2 linked regions of the Alicycliphilus denitrificans K601 genome follow. The protein of the gene in region 2 interacts with the protein of the main gene of each other region in a pairwise test. Links are inferred from orthologs where the notes say so. Each region holds a gene or a part of one and is shown on either strand. Other genes may lie near its edges. The genes, in order: grxD and ALIDE2_RS16150.

Region 1 (3,111 bases), 2.5 Mb from region 2 along the record:
GCGCGGCGCGGGCGTCGCCCTCGTCGGCCATCTGGCGCAGGCGCAGGCGCCGCGAGGCCGCCAGGGAGATCTCCGCCACCGAGAAAAACGCGCTGGCCGCGATCAGCAGGCCAATGATGAAGAGGCTTTCGGTCAGGGTCATGGGATGGCGCCGAGTGTAGCGGCGCGCAGCCCCGGCCCTGCGCCTATTGCATGAACCCGATGCGCCCCTTGGCGCCAGCCGCGCGCGGCAGGTCGTCCGCCTCGACGGTGGAGCGGCGGGCCAGCCGCGCGTTGCCGAAGCCGGTCATGAGTGCGCGGCGCATCTCGCGCGGCGGCATCTGCGCCAGCAGGTCGAGCACGGCCGGCTGCGGCTCGGGATCGACCAGCCGCCCCCAGTCGTGGCCCGCGCGTATGCCGTGGTACAGGTTCAGCGCGATAGCGCGGGCCTGGCTCGGCGTGGGCGCCTGCACCTGGAACACGTTCATGCGGTTGAGGATGGGCTCGGGAATGCCGCGCTCGTCGTTGGCCGTGGTGATCCAGATGACCTGGCTCGCGTCGATGGCGACCTCGGCGAATTCGTCGGTGAAGCTCTGTGCGGTGTCGTGCTCCAGCAGGCCGTAGAGCGCGCCCAGCGGGTCGTACTGCGCGTCGCCCGCGGCCTTGTCGATCTCGTCGACCACGATCACGGGGTTGGCGTACTCGCCCTCGACCAGCGCCTCGAACACCTTGCCGGGGCGCGCGCCCTTCCACTGGGACGATGCGCCCGAGAGGAGCCAGCCCGCCGTCATCGAGCTCATGGGCACGAGGCTCATGCCCGTGCCCAGCAGCTCGGCGAGCTGGCGCGCGAAGTGCGTCTTGCCGATGCCGGGCGGGCCCAGCAGCAGCATGGGCGTGACCTCCAGCCCGTCGCGGCTGTCCTGCGCCAGGGCGACGTGGCGCTTCACGTCGTCGAGCACATCGGTGAAGTTGGGCAGGTGCTCGTAGAGCGGCACCATGTCGGGCACGCCCGAGGGCTTGACCTGGAAGCGCTCGGGGCCGCGTTCGAGCATGCGTTCATAGACGACGCGCAGGTTCTCGTATTCGCGCTGGCTGCCCGCTTCCTGCAGGCGCGCGAGCCTGCGCTCGACGTCGCCGGGGTGGAACACGCTGCGCATCTGCGCCACCGGCAGCGACAGGCCAGAGGTTTGGGGGACGAGGCTGTGACTGGTCATGGCACGTTTCCTGATTCCCAAGCAATACACGCAATGATTCAAGCACGGCGCGCGCCGGCCGTTTGTCGGAACAATCCCGCATTCGCCGGGCAGAAAAAACCGCTCCGGAGAGCGGTTGGTTCCTGCGCGCGGGGAAGGGTTCAGCCGGCCTGCTGCTGGGTGCCCAGCACCTGCTGCAGCTCGCCAGACTCGTACATCTCCATCATGATGTCCGAGCCGCCGATGAATTCGCCCTTCACGTAGAGCTGAGGGATCGTGGGCCAGTTGCTGTAGTCCTTGATGCCCTGGCGGATCTCGTCGTCCTCCAGCACGTTCACGGCGGCGATGTCCTTGGGATCGACGCCGCAGGCCTTGAGGATCTGGACGGCGCGGCCCGAGAAGCCGCACATGGGAAAGCTGGCGTTGCCTTTCATGAACAGCAGGATGTCGTTGGATTTGACCAGTTGGTCGATGCGTTGCTGGACGTCGCTCATAGGGTGTGTACTCCTGGAAGAGGGGCCCTGGGGCAGGGCGGTAACTCGGGATTATTTCACTGCCGGCCAGCCGCGGGCATTGACCCGCCTGTGCATCGGGCTATGCCGGCCAGGTCGTCGCGGCTCTGGACCCGGGCCAGGCCCGCGGCGCGCAGCAGCGCCTGAACGGCGCCGGCCTGGTCCCAGCCGTGCTCCAGCAGCAGCCAGCCGCCGGGCGCGAGCAGCGCGGGCGCCTGGGCGGCGATGGCGCGGATGTCGTCCAGCCCGTCGGCGCCGCTGGCCAGGGCCGAGAGGGGTTCGTGCGCGAGCGCGGCCAGGTGCGGGTCCTGCGCGGGGATGTAGGGCGGGTTGCTCACGATGGCGTCGAACGGCCCGGCGATGCCCGCGAGCCAGTCGGCCTGCACGAACCGCACGGGCAGGCCCAGCCGCTCGGCGTTGGCGCGGGCCACGGCCAGGGCGCCGGCGCTGGCGTCCACGGCCAGCACCCGGGCGTCGGGGCGCGCGTGCTGCAGCGCCAGGGCGATGGCGCCGCTGCCGGTGCCCAGGTCGGCCACGCGCGGGGCGGGCAGGGGGGCGAGCAGCTCCAGCGCCCAGTCCACGAGGATCTCGGTGTCGGGGCGCGGGTCGAGCACGCGGGCGTCCACCCGCAGGGGCAGGCCGTAGAACTCCTTGCTGCCCGTGAGGTAGGCCACGGGTTCGCCAGCCGCGCGGCGCGCGCACAGCGCCTGGTAGCGGGCCAGGGCGGGCGCGTCCAGCGGGTCGGTGTCGTGCGCGAGCAGCCAGGCGCGGTCGCCGGTGGGGCGGCCCAGCGCGTGCAGCAGCAGCATCTGCGCGTCGATGCGCGCCAGGCCCCGGGCCTGCGCCCGTGCGAGCGCCTGGGCGATGGTTGCTATTCCATCCATAGCTGTTTGCGCTTGTCTGGCGGGCGCTGGAGGCCGATTTTGCTCAAACCGCGGTTTCGAGCTCGGCCAGCAGCTCGGCCTCGCGCGCGTGCTGCAGGGCCTGCAGCACTTCGCCCAGGTCGCCTTCCATGACGGCCAGCAGCTTGTAGAGCGTGAGGTTGATGCGGTGGTCGGTGAGCCGGCCCTGCGGGAAGTTGTAGGTGCGGATGCGGTCGCTGCGGTCGCCGCTGCCGATGAGCCCCTTGCGCAGCGCCGCCTCCTTGGCGGCGCGCTCGCTGCGCTCCTTTTCCTGGATGCGCGCCTGCAGCACCTGCAGGGCCTTGGCCTTGTTGGCGTGCTGGCTGCGCCCGTCCTGGCATTCGGCGACGATGCCGGTGGGGAGGTGCACCACGCGCACGGCGGAGTCGGTCTTGTTGATGTGCTGGCCGCCCGCGCCGCTGGCGCGGAAGGTGTCGATGCGCAGGTCGGCGGGGTTGAGTGTGATGGCCTGGGCCTCGTCGGGCTCGGGCATGACGGCCACGGTGCAGGCACTGGTGTGGATGC
Region 2 (3,312 bases):
TCGTGCACGCGCACGGCGCGGTTGTATTCGCCGCGGCGGCGGAACAGGTTGCCCAGAGCGAAGTGCAGTTCCGTGGTGTCGGGGTCGTTCTGCACGGCCTCGATGAAGGCGTCGATCGCCTGGTCCTGCTGTTCGTTGAGCAGGTAGTTCAGGCCCTTGAAGTAGGCCTTGGGCGCGCGCCGGTTTTCCTCGCGCATCTGGCGCAGGTCCAGGCGCGAGGCCAGCCAGCCCAGTCCGAAGGCCAGGGGCAGGCCGAGCAGCAGCCAGGTGGGATCAAATTCCATCGATGGGCGTCTGGGGCATGGTGGGCTCGGCCGGGGGCTGCGCCGGCGCGGCGGGGGAGGGCTCTTGCGCGGCGGCCTGGGCGCGGCGCGCGGCGCTGCGGTGGCGCCACCAGCGCGGCACCATGCCCAGCACGCCGACGACCACGCCCAGCGTGAAGGCCGAGAGCACGATCAGCACGGCCGGCGCCGTCCAGCGGGTGCCGAAGAAGAAGTGCACCGTGGCGTCCTGCTGGTTGTTCAGCGCGAAGGCGAACAGAGTGAAAAAAATGGCTGCCTTGAGCAGCCACAGGAGGTATTTCATGTGTCTCCCCGGTGATGGGCGAGATTCTACGGGCTGAGCCCCCCTGTGGGCGCCCGGCGCCGGATATCAGGGAAAAATGGCCGCAGCACCCGCCAGGCAAGCGCTGGCAGCTATGGTTTGATGAGTGCCGCGGACCGCTGCGGCCCTGAATGAAAAAACGCGGCCGGGGGCCGCGTTCTGCCGTGCGGGGCGCGTGGCCCGGCGGTCACTCCACCTTGGCCTTGGCGCGCAGGTCTTCCTGGAACTTGGCGAGCTTCTGCTGCTGCAGCTGCTGGGCGATCTGGGGCTTGACCTCGTCGAGCTTGGGCAGCTGGGCGTCGCGCACGTCGTCCAGGCGGATGACGTGCCAGCCGAACTGGCTCTTCACGGGGGTCTGGGTCATCTTGCCCTTTTCGAGCTTGACCAGGGCCTCGGTGAACTCGGGCACGTAGCTGCCGGGGTTGGCCCAGTCCAGGTCGCCGCCGCGGGCGCCGGACCCGGGGTCCTTGGACTGCTTCTTGGCGATGTCCTCGAACTTCGCGCCCTTCTTGATCGAGGCGATGATGGACTTGGCCTCGTCCTCCTTGGCGACCAGGATGTGGCTGGCCTTGTATTCCTTGCCGGCGTTGGCGGCCACGAACTTGTCGTACTCGGCCTGGATCTCGGCGTCGGTCACGGGGTTGTTCTTCTGGAAGTCGACGAACAGCTCGCGGATCAGGATGGTCTGGCGCGCCAGCTCCATCTGGGTCTTGTAGTCGGCCGTGCCTTCCAGGCCGCGCTTTTGCGCCTCCTGCATGAAGATCTCGCGGGCGACCACTTCTTCCTTGATCTGGTTCTCCATCTCGGGGGTGACGGGACGGCCGGCGCGCTCCACCTGCTGCTTCAGGGCCTCGGCGCGCTCCTTGGGGACGGCCTTGCCATTGACGATGGCGATGTTTTGCGCGGCGACGGGCAAGGCCATCGTGCCCAGCATGGCGGCGGCCACGAGGCCGGACAAAAGCTGTTTCTTCATTGGGAATCCACGGATAGAAATGGGTTTGCGGGCAACTGGCACGCAAGCCGTTGGAGTCTGGCGGTGTCAGAGAGTTTCAATGGCGATGGCGTGCGCGCCATGGTCGATGAAAATCTGTAGCGCATCATACACAAGCCGGTGCTGCGCCACCTTGCGCTTTCCGGCGAACAGGGGGGACGCGATGCGTACGCGAAAGTGTGTGCCGAAGCCCGTGCCATTGGCGCCCGCATGCCCTTCGTGCTGCCAGCTTTCGTCCAGCACTTCGAGCCGGGTGGGGGCCAGCGTAGCGCGCAGGCGCTCGGCCATGGCTTCGGCGGTGACGGAGACGGGAGTCGTTGCGGTCATGGTTGCGAGTCCTCGGGTGCGGCGTCGCCTTCCTTCATGTGGCGACTCAGGAACAGGGCCTGGGCGATGACGAAGGCGAACATCAGCCCCAGGCCGCCAAAAAGCTTGAAGTTCACCCAGGTGTCGGTGTCGAAGCGGTAGGCCACCCAGAGGTTGAGCAGGCCCATGGCGGCGAAGAAGGTGGTCCAGGCCCAGTTGAGCTGGCGCCATACGGGGGCGGGCAGCTCGATCTGCTTGCCCATGAGCGACTGGATGAAGTTCTTGCGGAACACCAGTTGGCCGACGAGCAGCGTGCCGCCCATGAGCCAGTACAGCACGGTGGGCTTCCACTTGATGAAGGTCTCGCTGTGCGCCAGCAGCGTGGCGCCGCCGAACACCACGATCACCCCCAGGCTGAGCCACTGCATGGGCTCGACCTTGCCGTGCCTGACGTGGATATAGGCGATCTGCGCCACGGTGGCGGCGATGGCCACGCCCGTGGCCACGTAGATGCCCCAGACCTTGAACGCGGCGAAGAACAGGATGATGGGGAAGAAGTCGATGAGCAGTTTCATGGCGCCGGGGGGTCGAAGTCGAGCGAGGCGGAATTCATGCAGTAGCGCAGGCCCGTGGGGCCCGGGCCGTCGGGAAACACATGGCCCAGGTGGGCACCGCATTGTGCACACACGGTCTCGGTGCGCAGCATGCCGTGGCTGTGGTCCTCGATCTCGCGGATGGCGCCGGGCACGGCGCGCCAGAAGCTGGGCCAGCCGCAGCCCGCGTCGAACTTGGTCTCCGAATCGAACAGCTTGGCACCGCAGCAGATGCAGCGGTAGCTGCCGTCGGCCCAGTGCCCTTCGTACTTGCCGGTGAAGGGGCGCTCGGTGGCGGCGTGGCGCGTGACCTCGAAGGCGCCGGGCTCGGCGCCCTTCTCGCGCAGCAGGGCTTGCCATTCGGCGTCGGTTTTCTGGATGGGGTAGGTCATGAGGAGCAGCTGATGGAGATGGTGGACGCCCACTCGGGCGGAAAGCCGGCATGGGCCTCGTGCCCCGGATGCTCGTCGAATGGCCGCGCCAGCAGCTTCTGCAGGGTTTGGAGTTCGGAAAAGTCGCCGAGTTTCGCGGCGCGTATGGCCTGCTCGCCCAGGTGGTTGCGCAGCACGAAGCCCGGATTGGTATTGAGCATCAAATCGGCCACTAGCGCTTGATCCTCAAGCGCCAGCAGCTCCTCATAGGATAGCAACCAGGCGTCGAAGGCGGCGCGGTCGGCGAACAGGTCGCGCACGGGTTCGAAGTCGCCCGCGGCCACGGCGTGCGACAGGCGGCGCCAGAAGATGGTGTAGTCCACGCGGCCCGCGGCCAGCAGGCGCAGCAGGGCGTCGACCAGCGCGCCGTCGCCCTCGCGCGGCTGCT

What was found.
Region 1: the proteins of ALIDE2_RS16150 (region 2) and grxD interact in binary tests that used the Escherichia coli proteins (3 or more experiments, as listed by UniProt). The link is inferred for Alicycliphilus denitrificans K601 from one-to-one orthologs.

Annotation. Positions count from the first base shown.
Region 1 is NC_015422.1:936,637-939,747, forward strand. What follows is about bases 1-2,798. They hold grxD (Grx4 family monothiol glutaredoxin), read right to left. Parts: upstream 1,667-2,798; coding sequence 1,334-1,666; downstream 1-1,333. Other genes in these bases: paeA (polyamine export protein PaeA), read right to left, coding at 1-142; ALIDE2_RS04475 (AAA family ATPase), read right to left, coding at 186-1,193; prmC (peptide chain release factor N(5)-glutamine methyltransferase), read right to left, coding at 1,723-2,568; prfA (peptide chain release factor 1), read right to left, coding at 2,612-2,798. In the rest of the region: more of prfA, read right to left, coding at 2,799-3,111. UniProt on the Escherichia coli protein: Monothiol glutaredoxin involved in the biogenesis of iron-sulfur clusters.
Region 2 is NC_015422.1:3,396,521-3,399,832, reverse strand. What follows is about bases 283-3,281. They hold ALIDE2_RS16150 (BolA family protein), read right to left. Parts: upstream 1,922-3,281; coding sequence 1,643-1,921; downstream 283-1,642. Other genes in these bases: ALIDE2_RS16135 (protein adenylyltransferase SelO), read right to left, coding at 2,882-3,281; msrB (peptide-methionine (R)-S-oxide reductase MsrB), read right to left, coding at 2,472-2,885; ALIDE2_RS16145 (septation protein A), read right to left, coding at 1,918-2,475; ALIDE2_RS16155 (peptidylprolyl isomerase), read right to left, coding at 791-1,576; ALIDE2_RS16160 (LapA family protein), read right to left, coding at 283-585. Also shown: more of lapB, read right to left, coding at 1-282; more of ALIDE2_RS16160, read right to left, coding at 274-282; more of ALIDE2_RS16135, read right to left, coding at 3,282-3,312. UniProt on the Escherichia coli protein: Transcriptional regulator that plays an important role in general stress response. Has many effects on cell morphology, cell growth and cell division. Acts by regulating the transcription of many genes, including dacA (PBP-5), dacC (PBP-6), ampC and mreB.